DNA from 2 places in the Salipiger sp. CCB-MM3 genome. Region 2 is predicted to be linked to the other one. Evidence: riboswitches for the same ligand, from Rfam matches in the RefSeq annotation. Region 2 holds a riboswitch; the other holds the start of a gene.
What was found. Region 2 has a riboswitch for thiamine pyrophosphate ahead of thiD (bifunctional hydroxymethylpyrimidine kinase/phosphomethylpyrimidine kinase). Riboswitches for the same ligand answer to the same signal wherever they lie in the genome.
Positions count from the first base shown of each region.

Region 1: it holds a riboswitch for thiamine pyrophosphate, as region 2 does, so the genes downstream of both, AYJ57_RS05660 (thiamine ABC transporter substrate-binding protein) here and thiD (bifunctional hydroxymethylpyrimidine kinase/phosphomethylpyrimidine kinase) in region 2, are expected to answer to the same signal.

Region 1 is NZ_CP014595.1:1,158,656-1,166,028, forward strand. It holds gene AYJ57_RS05645 (site-specific DNA-methyltransferase) at 1-289, shown strand, start outside; gene AYJ57_RS05650 (methyl-accepting chemotaxis protein) at 514-2,397, shown strand; gene aroC (chorismate synthase) at 2,547-3,647, opposite strand; TPP riboswitch at 3,816-3,925, shown strand; gene AYJ57_RS05660 (thiamine ABC transporter substrate-binding protein) at 3,977-4,957, shown strand; gene AYJ57_RS05665 (thiamine/thiamine pyrophosphate ABC transporter permease ThiP) at 4,933-6,462, shown strand; gene AYJ57_RS05670 (thiamine ABC transporter ATP-binding protein) at 6,449-7,147, shown strand; gene AYJ57_RS05675 (cytochrome c1) at 7,216-7,373, opposite strand, start outside.
Region 2 is NZ_CP014595.1:659,780-667,152, forward strand. It holds gene phnC (phosphonate ABC transporter ATP-binding protein) at 1-710, opposite strand, end outside; gene AYJ57_RS03235 (hypothetical protein) at 1,000-2,424, shown strand; gene AYJ57_RS03240 (dipeptidase) at 2,449-3,507, shown strand; TPP riboswitch at 3,625-3,743, shown strand; gene thiD (bifunctional hydroxymethylpyrimidine kinase/phosphomethylpyrimidine kinase) at 3,806-4,615, shown strand; gene thiE (thiamine phosphate synthase) at 4,612-5,241, opposite strand; gene thiM (hydroxyethylthiazole kinase) at 5,238-6,038, opposite strand; gene thiC (phosphomethylpyrimidine synthase ThiC) at 6,035-7,373, opposite strand, start outside.

The DNA of each region.
Region 1 (7,373 bases), 500 kb from region 2:
CAAGCGCGCCGAGCCGCGTGTGCCCTTCGGCCAAGTGGTCGAACGCGGCATGCTCAGCCCCGGCGAACTGCTGGTCTCCTCCTCCGGCAAAAGCGCCAAGGTCCGTGCCGACGGCACGCTGGTGGGCGACACCGTGAAGGGCTCGATCCATCAGGTCGGCGCGCAGCTCGAGGGGGCCCCCTCGTGCAACGGCTGGACCTACTGGCACTTTAAGCGCGAAGGCAAACTGGTGCCGATCGACGAGCTGCGGCAGCAAATCCGCGCCGAGATGGCCGACCGGGCCAACTGAGTTTCCGAGATACCATAAAGGTTTGACGACCGCCGGTGCCTGCTGCGGCAGGCACGACCTGGCCCCGCCTGCGCTTCTGCGCGGCGGGGCATTTTTCATCCGGTCCCGCGCATTGGCAGCAGGAAAATCGCATCAATCCGCGCGATCTCGAAGAGTTTGTTTACCCCACGCTGATAGCGAAGACCCGTCCGGCGCGACGCGCCATGTCTTGACGGGAATGGGTGATGAGCAGGTTTTCGATCCGCGTACAGTTGCTGATCCTCGGATCAGCCTTCATGTTCCTGACACTGGCGGTCGCCATCGCCTCATGGCTCATTCAGGCGCGCATGTCAGACAGCCTCGACTTCGGCAATGATCTCAGGCGGCAGACCTCGGTGCTGATGGCGGCGCAGGGGCGGATCGATCATGCCGGCACGGCGATTCTGCATTTCGAACACAGCGGCACCGAACCGCTGGACGATTTGCGGGCCGATCTTCTGTCGCTGCAGACACTTATCGATGATTCAAGCAGCGCGTTCCTCGCCCCGGACTCGCGCGAAGCGCGCCGCCCAGAGATGCTCACGCGGCTGCAGACGGTGGCCGCGACGGCCACCTCGCTGGTGCCCCAGATCGACACGCTGACCATCCCCGGCTTCACCATTTTCGAGCGGGATGCCCATATCAGCACCGTCCTTCTTCCCACGCTCGACAAGGCGCGCACAGAGATCAAAGAGATGCGCGATGCGCTGCGCACACAGGCCGAGCGCGCCGACAGCATGGCACGGACCGCGATGGATACCGGCTTCCTATTGCTGATCGGCGCGAATGGTCTGGCCGTGACCCTGTCGCTGATCTGCGTCGTGGTCTTCGGCAAACTGCTCGCGCGCCCTTTCCAAACCGCGGCCCGCAGCGTCGAGCGCATTGCCCAGCAGGACTTCGAGACCGAGATCGAAGGGCTCGATCGCGGCGACGAGGCTGGTTCCATCGCCCGCAACCTCGAGGCGCTGCGCGACCGCCTGCAGCAGGCCGAAGCCGACCGTGCCGAGGAGCAGGCCGCCAACGACCAGAGGCTCGCGCTTTTCAGCGCCCTTGGTGACGCCATGGGCGGGCTGACCCGCGGCGACACGGATCATAGGCTCGACGCGACCGACTGGCGTCTGCTGGGCGACAGCGCCGTGCGCCTGTGCGAGAATTTCAATGCGCTTGCACAGGGCATCAGCAGCCTTGTCGCCTCGCTGCGCGCCTCCACCGACACGGTCCAGCGCAACTCTCAGGAACTATCTTCCATGTCGCGCGAAATGTCCCGGAGATCCGAGGTGCAGGCCGCCACGCTCGAGGAATCCGCCGCCGCGCTAGAGCAGCTCTCGTCCAGCGTACGCGCCGCCGCAGAGCGTGCCGAAGATGCCGACCGCCGCGTGGGCGAAGGACGCCGCCGCGCCGAGGAAGGCGGCGCGGTGATGGAAAAGGCGCTGACGGCCATGGGCTCCATCGCCGCCTCTTCCGACCAGATCACCCAGATCATTGGCGTGATCGACGACATCGCCTTCCAGACCAATCTTCTGGCGCTCAACGCGGGCGTCGAAGCGGCCCGTGCCGGAGAGTCGGGCAAAGGCTTCTCGGTCGTCGCCTCGGAAGTCCGCTCTCTGGCACAGCGCGCTTCAGAGTCGGCAAGAGAGATCAAAGCGCTGGTGTCCAACAGTTCGCAGCAGGTGAAGGATGGCGGGCATTTGGTGGAGCAGACGGGCACCGCGCTCTCGGACATCGTGCGCAATGTCAGCGAGGTCTCGGATCTGGTCGCAGAGATTGCCACCGCCGCCAAGGAGCAAGCGGCGGGACTGCAGGAAATCAACGTGGGCGTGGCCGAACTGGATAAGGTCACGCAGCAGAACGCCGCGATGGTTGGCGAGACCAGCACCGCAAGCGACCAACTCAGCAGCGAAGCGGAACGCCTCTCCACGCAGCTCAATCGTTTCATGGGCGTCGAAGCTGCGGAAACTCAGGATGTCACGCCGGTGGCAGCGCCCATCGAAAGCTTCGAGCCTGCGCCGCCTTCGGTTCCGGCTTCCCATTCCCAGCCCGCGCCGAAGCGCGCCATCGCGGGCGATGACGTGAGCTGGGAAGAGTTCTAAGGCGGGGCCTTCTTGCGGGTCTCTGCGGACCGGGCTGAGCGGCTCTGACGCCGCCGCGCCTCAACTGCGTGGCGTGCCTAACGCCACAGGCAAAAGCGACTGCGCCAGTGGCAGTGGCAGTGGTAGGGGCAGAGGCAGAGGCGCCCAGATCAGCCGATTTGACCACGATTGGTGCCGACCTGTCCCCGGTGCAGCAAGAGGTGATCGAGGATGACACAGGCCATCATCGCCTCGCCTACCGGCACCGCGCGAATGCCGACGCAGGGATCGTGACGGCCCTTCGTGACGATGTCGGTTTCCTCGCCGTCCACGGTCAGCGTCTTGCGCGGCGTCAGGATCGAAGACGTCGGCTTCACCGCGAAACGCACCACCACGTCCTGGCCGGTCGAGATCCCGCCCAACACGCCGCCCGCGTGGTTCGAGCTGTAGACCGGCCCATCCGGCCCCATGGTGATCTCGTCGGCATTGGCCGAGCCGGTCAACGCAGCCGCGGCCATACCTTCACCGATTTCCACACCCTTCACCGCGTTGATCGACATCATCGCCGCCGCCAGATCGGTGTCGAGCTTGCCGTAGATCGGCGCGCCCAGCCCCGCGGGCACGCCGCGCGCGACCACCTCGATCACCGCGCCGACGCTGTCGCCGGACTTGCGCAGACCGTCGAGATAATCTGCCCAGCCCCCGGCGGTTTCGGCATCGGGGCACCAGAACGGGTTGCGCGCGATCTCCTCCCAGTCAAAGCGCGAGCGGTCGATCATCTCCGGGCCCATCTGCACCATGTAGCCGGTGATCGACACGCCCGGCGCCAGCTCGGCCAGCGCCGCCCGCGCCAGTCCGCCCGCAGCCACCCGCGCCGCCGTCTCACGCGCCGACGAGCGCCCGCCGCCGCGATAATCGCGGATGCCGTACTTCTGGTAATAGGTGATGTCGGCGTGCCCGGGACGGAACTTGGCCGCGATCTCGGAGTAATCCTTGGACCGCTGGTCGGTGTTCTCGATCATCAACTGCACCGGCGTGCCGGTGGTCTGCCCTTCGAAGACGCCGGAGAGGATTTTCACCGCGTCGGGCTCGCGCCGCTGGGTGGTGTATTTGTTCTGCCCCGGCTTGCGCAGGTCCAGCCAGCTCTGCAGCGTGGCTTCGTCAATCTTCACGCCGGGCGGGCAGCCGTCCACCGTCGCGCCAAGCGCCGGGCCATGGCTTTCGCCCCATGTGGTCACACGGAAGAGATGGCCGAAAGTGTTGAGGCTCATGGGGATGTCTCCTGTGTCGGGCCGCGGGGTCTGCTCGCCAAGCCTGTTAGGCCAGCGCGGCCCCTGTCTCAAGGAATTTCCGCAACAAACAGAGACACAGGACGACACAGGAAGACACTGGGCACCGCGCGCAATTCCCTTGTCAGAGGCCCCGACCCCGGCTAGGTCTGCGCTACCTCGGGGTGCCGCGCGATCCGCGCCGGCTGAGATGCGACACACGCGAACCCGTTGAACCTGACCCGGTTAACACCGGCGGAGGGAAGGTCACGGCCCAAGGCACCGCGCGCCCCGGCCCATCTTGCCCTCTCGCCGCAAATTTGGAGGATGCCATGAAGGCCATCAGTTTTGCAGCGGGATGTCTCTTTGCCAGCACGGCGCTGGCGCAAGAGCCCGTTCTGACCGTCTACGCAGGCGATTACGTCGTCTCGGAATGGGGCCCCGGCCCGAAGATCGAAGAGATGTTCGAAGGGCGCTGCGGCTGCGATCTGCAGTTCAAGCCCGGCGACCTGCTGCCCCGCCTGCTGCTCGAAGGTGACCAGACCGAGGCCGATGTGGTCTTTGGCCTCAACACCGATGTGACCAAGAAGGCCCGCGAAAGCGGCCTCTTCGCGCCGCATGGCGTGGACCTCTCGCCACTCACCCTGCCGATCGACTGGACCGACGACACCTTCCTTCCCTACAACTACGGCGAGACGGCCTTCATCTACGACACCACCCGCCTGTCCGAGCCGCCCACCAGCTTTGCCAAGCTGCTCGACGCGCCGGATGATCTGAAGATCGTCATCCAAGACCCGCGCAGCTCGATCTCGGGTCTCGCGATGGCGCTCTGGGCCCAAGCGGTGTTTGGCGATGAGGCCGAAGACGCCTGGCGCAAGCTGGCGCCGAAGATCCTCACCGTCACTAAGGGCTGGTCGGAAAGCTACGGCCTTTTCACCGATGGCGAGGCCGACATGGTGCTGAGCTACACCACCTCTCCCGCCTATCATATCATCGCCGAGGAGGATCACACCAAGAAGGCGCTGATCTTCCCCGAGGGCAATTATTTCATGGTCGAACTGGCCGCGAAACTTGCCACCAGTGATCAGCCGGAACTGGCGCAGGACTTCATGGATTTCATCCTGACGCCCGAGTTCCAGCAGATGATCGCCACCGGCAATTGGTCCTTCCCCGCCGCCCTGCCGCATGAGGACTGGCCGGAAGGGTTCAAAGAGCTCGAACTGCCGAGCAAGGTGCTGTTCTACTCCGAGGACGAGGCCGCCGCGCTGCGGGATGAGGCGATCGAGGCATGGCGTCGCGGCCTCTCGCAATAATCGCGGCGCTTGCCGCGGGCGGGCTGGTGCTGGCACTGGTGCTTGGCCCAGTCGCGGCGGTGCTGGCGCGGGCTGGTGGCTGGGGCAGCCTTGGCCCCAGCGACTGGCAGGCACTGCGCTTCACGCTCTGGCAGGCCTGTCTTTCGGCGCTGTTCTCGGTCGCGCTGGCGATCCCGGTCGCCCGCGCGCTGGCACGACGGCGCTTTCCGGGGCGCGGGCTGCTGATCTCGCTTCTGGGTGCGCCGTTCATCCTGCCGACGATCGTGGCGGTGCTGGGGCTGCTGGCGGTCTTTGGTCAGAACGGCATGGTCAACGTGGCGCTGCGAGGGGTCGGACTGCCCGCCTTCAGCATCTACGGCCTGCACGGCGTGGTGCTGGCGCATGTGTTCTTCAACCTGCCGCTGGCGACCCGGCTGCTGCTGCAGGGCTGGCTGGCGATCCCCGCCGAACGCTTTCGCCTCGCCGCCTCGCTGGGGCTCTCGCCATGGGCGATGCTGCGCACGCTCGAGGCGCCCATGGTGCTGCGCATCGCGCCCGGGGCCTTCGCGGTGATCTTCGTAATCTGCCTGTCGAGCTTTGCGGTGGCGCTGACGCTGGGCGGCGGCCCGCGCGCCACCACGGTCGAGTTGGCGATCTATCAGGCGGTGCGCTTTGATTTCGACCTCGGCCGCGCGGCGCTGCTGTCGGTGATCCAGCTGGCACTGGCGCTGGCGGCGGGGCTGGTCGCCCTGCGGCTTGGCACCGGCGGCGGCTTTGGTGCGGGGCTCGACAGGATGGTGACCCGCTGGGACGGGCGCGCAGGGCTCTCGCGGGCGGCGGACATCGCGTGGATCGCCCTCGCCGCGCTCTTCCTGCTGACGCCGCTCGGCATGGTGGTGGCGCGCGGCCTGCCCGGGCTGGTGCAACTGGGCGCCAGCAGCTGGGAGGCGGCGTGGAATTCGCTGACCGTGGCGCTGGCCTCGACGCTCCTGTGCCTGCTCTGGGCGCTGCCGCTGTCCACCCGCTGGGGCGAGTGGCTGGGGCTCGTGGGCATCGCCGTCTCGCCGCTGGTGCTGGGCACCGGCCTTTTCCTGATCGTCCGCCCCTTCGCCAATCCGCTGTCGCTGGCGCTGCCCGTCACCACTTTGGTGAACGCGCTGGTCGCCCTGCCCTTCGCGCTGCGCATCCTGCGGCCAGAAGCCGAAGCTGTGCGCGCCGATTACGGACGTCTGGCGCAGGCCCTGGGGCTGACCCCGCTCGCATGGCTGCGCCTTGTGCTGCTGCCGCGGCTCCGCCGACCGCTGGGCTTTGCCGCCGGGCTCACCGCCGCGCTGTCGATCGGCGATCTCGGCGTCATCGCCCTTTTTGCCGACCCCGACCGCGCGACGCTGCCGCTGCAGGTCTACCGGCTGATGGGCTCCTACCAGATGCAGGCCGCGGCAGGCGCGGCGCTCTTGCTGCTGCTGTTCAGCTTCGGGGCCTTCTGGCTCTGCGACCGGGGAGGCCGCGCCAATGCTGACACTTGAGGCCCTGCGCTACACCGAGGGCGACTACAGCCTTTCGGCCGACCTGTCGCTGGCGCCCGCACGGCGCGTGGCGATCATCGGCCCCTCGGGCGCGGGCAAGTCGACGCTGCTCGACCTGATTGCCGGGTTCCTCGCGCCCAAGGCGGGCCGCCTGCTCTGGCAGGGTCAGGACATCACCGCGACGGCGCCCGACAAGCGCCCCGTGGCCATGCTCTTTCAAGAGAACAACCTCTTCCCGCACCTGAGCCTCGCCCGCAATCTGGGGCTGGCGCTGCGCCCCGGCGGCGGGCGGCTGACCGCGGATGAGCGACGCAAGGTGGACGAGGCGCTCGAGCGCGTCGGCCTCGGCGGGCTCTCGGCGCGCAAGCCCGGCGCGCTATCGGGCGGGCAGCAGAGCCGTGCCGCACTGGCGCGCGTGCTGCTTCAGGCCCGGCCGATCCTCGCGCTGGACGAGCCCTTTGCCGCGCTCGGACCCGCGCTGAAGGCGCAGATGCTGGAGTTGGTGCAGGAGGTGGCGGGCGAGCTGGGCGCGCTGGTGCTGCTGGTCAGCCACGACCCGCAGGACGCCCGCCGCTTCGCCGAAGAGACGGTGCTCGTGGCTGATGGCGTGGCGCATCCTCCGGTGCAAACGGACGAGTTGTTCGACGCCCCGCCAGACGCGCTTCGGGCGTATCTGGGGCTTTAGCGCAGCGCCCCCCCAAAGCAAAAGGCCCCGCCAGACAGCGGGGCCTTTCCATTCACATCAAGCGAAGATCACTCCGCCTTGTGCTTGAGCGGGCGCCAGATGCGCTTGTTGGTCAGATAGAGCAGCACCGACAGCAGCGTCAGGAACAGCACCCCGACAAAGCCTGCCTGCTTGCGCGCCATCATCTTCGGCTCGGCGGTCCACATCAGGAAGGCCGCGATGTCCT
Region 2 (7,373 bases):
GCGACCCCGGTGGTCAGCTGCGCCGGAGTGCCGTCAAAGACGATCCGCCCGTCGCGCATGCCGATGACCCGGTCGCAATAGCGCCGCGCCGTATCCAGCGTGTGCAGGTTGGCGATCACCATGCGGCCGTCTTCCTCGTGAATGCGGCGCAGGCTGTCCATCACCAGCTGCGCGTTCATCGGATCGAGCGAGGCAATGGGCTCGTCGGCGAGGATCACCTTGGGGTCCTGCATCAGGGCGCGCGCGATGGCGACACGCTGCTGCTGACCACCCGAAAGCGCCTCGGCGCGTTTGGCGGCATGGCCGGCGATGCCGAGCCGCTCGAGAATGTCGATGGCGCGGTGCACGTCCTCGCGCGGGTAGAGGTTGAACATGGTCGACAGCGTGCTGCGCCGCGCCAGCGTGCCGTGCAGCACGTTCGACACCACATCCATGCGCGGCACGAGGTTGAACTGCTGGAAGATCATCGCGCAGTCTGACTGCCACAGGCGCTTGTCCCCGCCCCTCAGTTGCAGCACGTCGCGGCCCTCGAACAGCAAACGCCCCTCGGTCGCATCGGTCAGCCGGTTCATCATCCGCAGGAAGGTCGACTTGCCCGCGCCCGACCGGCCGATGATGCCGATCATCATCGGCCGGTCGACGGTAAAGCTCGCGTTGTCCACGGCGGTGTTCGCGCCGAAGCGCTTCGTCAGTTTCTCGACGGTGAGCATGGTTCCCCCAGACTGTCCGGGGCGCTATGTCGCCCCGAACGGTATCGAGGCTGTGACGCTTCGGACTCAGTTCCATGTCGGTTCCATGAAGCTTTTTTGACGGCGCCATCGCGGCGGCATATCCGGACCTTTTCTCGCGCGCGCTGCCTGCGCCAAAGGCGAAACCCCTCTCCAGCGCGCGCGGCACCCCGGAAAACACCCGCCGCGACGATGACGCAGGGGCATTGCCCTCGCCGGTCAACAGTGGTCTATGTCCGGACTAAAGCCCGCACGAGACTGGACCCCACACGTGCCCATAAGCCTGTCGAAGACCCCTGCCTCCCCTCCCAGCCTGACCGACCGTCTGATCGGGGCCCTGCTGATCCTGATCACCTGTCTGCTCATCCTCAAGGAATGGCATCTGGTCTCCTCCGGGCTCGATTACGCATTGGTCCCCGCCGTGACGCTGGTGGTGGCGCTGCTGGCGACGCAGGTCGCGCCGGGGCGGCGGTTCTTCGTGGCCCTAGCCATCGCGCTTAGCCTCGCCTTGGTCTGGCGCGTCGAAGGCTGGCAGCCGGTGCTGCTGAACGCCTTCCACTCCGCCGGGTTCATCGCTGCCTTCTTTGCCGCGCTCGCCACGCTGCGCAGCGCCGCGCAGCAGGCCAGCTCGATCCGTGCCGCGGGCAATTTCCTCGCGCTGCAGCCGCCGGGGCGGCGTTATCTTGCGCTCACGCTTGGCGGGCAGGCCTTCGCCTTGTTGCTCAACTACGGGGCCATCGCGCTGCTCGGCAGCCTCGCCACCGCCGCGGCGGCGGATGAGCCCGATGAGGAAATCCGCACCCATCGCACCCGCCGCATGCTGCTGGCGATCCAGCGCGGGTTCGTCGCCTCGCTGCCGTGGTCGCCCATGTCCTTTTCCATCGCCATCACCACCGCGCTTATCCCGGGCACCAGCTGGGGCTCTGTGGTGCTGCCGGCGATTGGCACCTCGGCGCTGATCACCCTGACCGGCTGGGCGCTCGACACGATCTTCAAGCCCAAGCTGTCGCATCCACCCGCCCCCCGCGCAGCGCCCGAGGGCAGCTGGGCGCTGATGGCACCGCTGCTGATCCTGCTGGGTCTGCTGGTGGTCTCGGTGCTGATCCTTCAAAGCCTCACCGGCCTGCGCATCATCGCGCTGGTGCTGCTGGTGGTGCCCTGTATGGCCGCCGCATGGGCGCTGCTGCAAAAGCGCGAGGGCAATCCGCCGCTGCGCGAGCGCGCCCGCACCTTCGCCTTCACCGAACTGCCCGCCTATCGCGGCGAGGTGACGCTGCTGATGATGGCCGGCTTCATCGGCACCGTCGGCGCGCCGCTGCTCGCACCGCTGGTCAAAGCCTCGGGCTTCCATCCCGAAGACCTGCCGCCCGCGCTGGTGCTGGTCAGCTTCGTCTGGATCATCCCGCTGCTTGGCCAGCTTGGCATGAACCCGATCCTTGCCGTGACGCTGATCGCGCCGCTGGTGCCCGCTGCCTCCGAGCTTGGCGTCGCGCCCGAGGCCATCGTGGTGTCGATCACCGCGGGCTGGGCCTTGGGGGGCATCAGTTCGCCCTTCACCGCCACCACGCTGCTGGTGGGAAGTTTCGGCAACGTCAGCGCCCGCCACGTCGGTCTGCGCTGGAACGGCAGCTACATGATCTGCATGCTGCTTTTGCTGTCGGCATGGGTGCTTGCCCTCGGCTATCTCATTCTCTGACCTCCAACTCGCGAAAGTTCCCCTATGAGCCTTGCCCAGACCCCGCCCATCTTTGACGGCCACAACGATCTGCTGCTGCGCCTGCTGCGCGGGGCCGTCAGTGCCAGCGACGTGGTCGGCGGGCTGAGCAGCGGCCACATTGACCTGCCGCGCGCGCGCTCGGGCGGGTTTGGCGGCGGCTTCTTCGCGGTCTTCGTGCCCAGCCCCTCGAAGTCGGGCGACGACATGGACGCGATGGCGCAGCCGCAATACGACCTGCCGCTGCCCGAGATGATCCCCCATGCCGAAGCGCTGGAGACCACGTGGAAGGGGGTCGAGGCCTTCGAGGCGCTGGCCGAGGCGGGCGCCATCACCCCCTGCACCACCGCCGCCGAGATCGAGGTCGCGCTGACCGGCCCCAAGATGGCCGCTGTGCTGCACCTCGAGGGCGCCGAAGCCATCGGCCCGGACCTGAGCGAACTGCACGAGCTGCACGCCCGTGGGCTGCGCTCGCTCGGCCCGGTCTGGTCGCGCCCGACGATCTTTGGCAATGGCGTGCCCTTCCGCTTCCCCTCGACGCCGGATATCGGCGACGGGCTATCCGAAGCGGGCAAGCGGCTGGTCAAGGAATGCAATGATCTCAAGATCATGATCGACCTGTCGCATCTCAACGAAAAGGGCGTCGACGATGTGGCCGCGCTGACCGATGCGCCGCTGGTCGCCACCCATTCCAACGCCTATGCGGTCACCCCGCACGCGCGCAACCTCACCGACCGCCAGCTTGCGATGATCGCCGAGAGCGACGGTATGGTCGGCGTCAACTTCGCTTCGGCCTTCCTGCGCCCCGACGGGCGGATGGATCCCTCCTGCAGCCTCGACGTGGTGCTGCGCCACTTCGATCATCTGATCGAGAAACTCGGCGAGGACCGCGTCGGCTTCGGCTCGGATTTCGATGGCGCGACGGTGCCCGAGGGCATCACCGACATCGCCGGTCTGCCCAATCTGCGCGCCGCCATGACCGCCCATGGCTTCGACGCCGCGTTGATGGAAAAGCTCTGCTCCGGCAACTGGCTGCGCGTGCTGCGCAAAACCTGGGGCGCGTAACGCCCGCCCCTTCGTCTAGACGCAAATATCCCGGGGGTCCGGGGGCAGCGCCCCCGGCTCTCCCGCCAGCGCTCCCCAGCCTTTGGGCTTTCGCACCCGGCCGCATCTGCTAGGGTCCTCCACACCTAGGGGGGTCCCGGCAAGGGGCTGAGATACTGCTGGCATGCGTGCGGCGCAGTGACCCTTTGAACCTGATCCGGATCATGCCGGCGAAGGGACAGGTGGAGCTGACCGCATGCCCTCGCCGGCCTCATTTATGGAGGCCGCGCCCTTGACCACCCCCGACATAACTTCCCGTATGCCACCCCGCATCCCCAACGTGCTGACGATCGCGGGCACCGACCCCTCGGGCGGTGCGGGCATTCAGGCCGATCTAAAGGCCTTCAGCGCCAACCGTGCCTACGGCATGAGCGTGATCACCGCCGTGGTCGCGCAGAACACCCGCGGGGTGCGCGCGGTCGAGGCGCTGCCGCCAGAGTTTGTCGCGGCGCAGATCGACGCGGTCTTCGACGATGTGCGAGTCGACGCGGTAAAGATCGGCATGGTCGCCAACGCCGAGATCATCCGCACCGTGGCCGAGCGCCTGCGGGCCCATGGCGCGCGCAGCATCGTGTTCGATCCGGTGATGGTAGCCAAAAGCGGCGACGCGCTGCTCGACCCCGAGGCGGTGGCGGCGCTGCGCGCAGATCTGGTGCCGCTGGCAACGCTGATCACCCCCAATCTGCCCGAGGCCGCCGTGCTGCTCTCGCGCGGGGAGGACTGGAGCGCCGAGGAGATGGCCACAGAACTGCCCGCGCTGGCCGCCATGGGGCCAGAGGCGGTGCTGCTCAAGGGCGGCCATCTGACCGGCAGCCCCGAGAGCACCGACCTTCTGTGGTGGCAGGGACAGACCCGCAGCTACAGCGCGCCGCGCATCGCCACCAAGAACGACCACGGCACCGGCTGCACGCTCTCTGCCGCCATCGCCGCGCTGCTGCCACGCAAGACGCTGCCCGAGGCGGTGGATGAGGCGAAGCGCTATCTGCAAGGCGCGCTGGCCGCGTCGGACCGGCTGGAGGTGGGCGGCGGCCACGGGCCGCTGCACCATTTTCACGAAATGTGGGGCTAGGCCGCGGCCCAGGCGCGGGCAATCTCCCGCGCCGCTGCCGCAGGGTCCGGCTGGCCGCAGATCGCAGAGACCACGGCAAGGCCCTGCGCTCCTGCGTCCTTCGCCGGCGCGGCATGATGCGCCTTCAGCCCGCCGATGGCCACCGCGGGCACCGGGCAAGCCGCCACCTGCGCCGCCAGCCCGTCCCAGCCCACGGGCTGCTTGTGGTCGGGCTTGGTGGGGGTGGCAAAGACCGGCCCGGCCCCCACATAGTCCACCAGCGCGGGAGGGGCCGCCCGCGCCAGGTCCGGGCTTTCCACCGAGAGCCCCAGCAGCATCTCCGGGCCGACGCGCGCCCGCGCTTCGGCGGGGGTCATATCGCCCTGCCCCACGTGCAGCCCGTCCGCACCGATCACCCGCGCGGCCTCGACGTCGTCATTGACGATGAGCAGCGCGCCCGAGCCCGCCAGCGCCGCCTTCAGCGCCCGCCCGGTCTCGATCATTCGCGCGGTGCCGCCGTCCTTGTCGCGCAGCTGCACCATCGTGGCCCCGCCCTGCACCGCAAGACGCGCCGTTTCGACCAGGCCGATCCCGGCGCAGAGGCCGGGATCGAGCACCAGATAGACCGACAGGTCAAAGCGCCTCATGCGGCATCTTCCAGCACGCGCAGATCGGCCCCGGCGTCCAGCGCCTCGGGCGTCAGCGCATGCAGCGCATCGAGGAAGCGGGGCGCGAAACTGCCCGGCCCCGTCGCCCCCTCATGCGCGTGGCTTCCGGCCACGGCGTAATGAGAGAGCGCCGCGACGGTCGCCTCGAACGGGTCGCCGCCGAGCCCCACATAAGCCCCGCAGAGGCCGGTGAGCGAACAGCCAAGCGCGGTGTTCAGCGGCATCCACCGCGAGCCGCCACCGATCCGCACGGCACGGCTGCCGTCGGTGACGAAATCCACCGCCCCGGTCACCGCCACCACGCCGCCGGTCTGACGCGCCAGCGCGCGGGCGGCGGCCTCGGCGGCCTCCACCCCGTCGCGCCCGTCGACGCCCTGCCCGCGACTGGCCTCCCCAGCGAGCGAGAGGATCTCGGAGGCATTGCCGCGCACCACCGTCGGCTTCAGCGCCAGCAATTCGGCCGAGACCCGCCGCCGCAGCCCCGTCGCCTGACAGGCCACCGGATCGAGCACCCATGGCTTGCCCGCCGCCTGCGCCCCGGCGATGGCCGCGCGCATCCCCTCGACAAAGGGCTCGGACAAAGTGCCGATGTTGACCGTCAGCGCGTGGGCGATGCCAGCGAACTCGCCCGCCTCCTCGGCGTCCGAGACCATGGCCGGAGACGCCCCCGACGCCAGCAGCACGTTCGCGGCGATGTTCATCGCCACGTAGTTGGTGATGCATTGCACAAGCGGATTGGTGCCGCGCATCTCCTTCAGCAGCGCGCCAGCGGTCATGCCTTGTCCTCCTCGTTCAGCGGCAGATAAAGCGCGCCGCCCTCGCGGAATTTCTCTGCCATCTTCGCCATGCCCTCTTTCTGGGCCTCGGCGCGGATGTCGTGGCTGATCCGCATCGAGCAGAACTTCGGCCCGCACATGGAGCAGAAATGCGCCACCTTATGCGCCTCCTTGGGCAGGGTCTCGTCATGCATGGACCGCGCTGTGTCGGGATCGAGCGCGAGATTGAACTGATCCTCCCAGCGGAACTCGAAGCGGGCGCGCGAAAGCGCATCGTCGCGGATCTGCGCCGCCGGGTGGCCCTTGGCGAGATCGGCGGCATGGGCGGCGATCTTATAGGTGATCACCCCGGTCTTCACATCGTCGCGGTCCGGCAGGCCGAGGTGCTCCTTGGGCGTCACGTAGCACAGCATCGCCGTGCCGAACCAACCGATCATCGCCGCCCCGATGCCGCTGGTGATGTGATCATAGCCCGGCGCGATATCCGTGGTGAGCGGCCCGAGCGTGTAGAACGGCGCCTCGCCGCAGGTCTCAAGCTGCTTGTCCATATTGGCCTTGATCTTGTGCATGGCCACATGGCCCGGCCCCTCGATCATCACCTGACACTCGTGCTTCCACGCCACCTGCGTCAGCTCGCCCAGCGTCTCCAGCTCGGCAAACTGCGCCTGATCGTTGGCGTCGGCGATGGAGCCCGGGCGCAGCCCGTCACCCAGCGAGAACGACACGTCATAGGCCCGCGCGATCTCGCAGATCTCGTCGAAATGCTCGTAGAGAAAGCTCTCGCGGTGGTGGTGCAGGCACCATTTGGCCATGATCGAGCCGCCGCGGCTGACGATCCCCGTCACCCGGTTCACCGTCATCGGGATCATATGCAGCCGCACGCCGGCGTGGATGGTGAAGTAATCCACCCCCTGCTCGGCTTGCTCGATCAGCGTGTCGCGAAACACCTCCCAGCTTAGATCCTCGGCGATGCCGCCGACCTTCTCCAGCGCCTGATAGAGCGGCACCGTGCCGATGGGTACTGGCGCGTTGCGCAGGATCCAGTCGCGGATGTTGTGGATGTTGCGCCCGGTCGACAGGTCCATGACCGTGTCAGCCCCCCAGCGCGTCGCCCAGACCATTTTCTCCACCTCCTCAGCCATCGAAGAGGTCACCGCCGAGTTGCCGATATTGGCGTTGATCTTCACCAGAAAGTTGCGCCCGATGATCATCGGCTCAAGCTCGGGGTGGTTGATGTTCGCCGGGATGATCGCGCGGCCCTTGGCGATCTCGTCGCGCACGAACTCCGGCGTCACATGGTCGGGGATCGACGCGCCCCAGTCCTGCCCGTCCCGT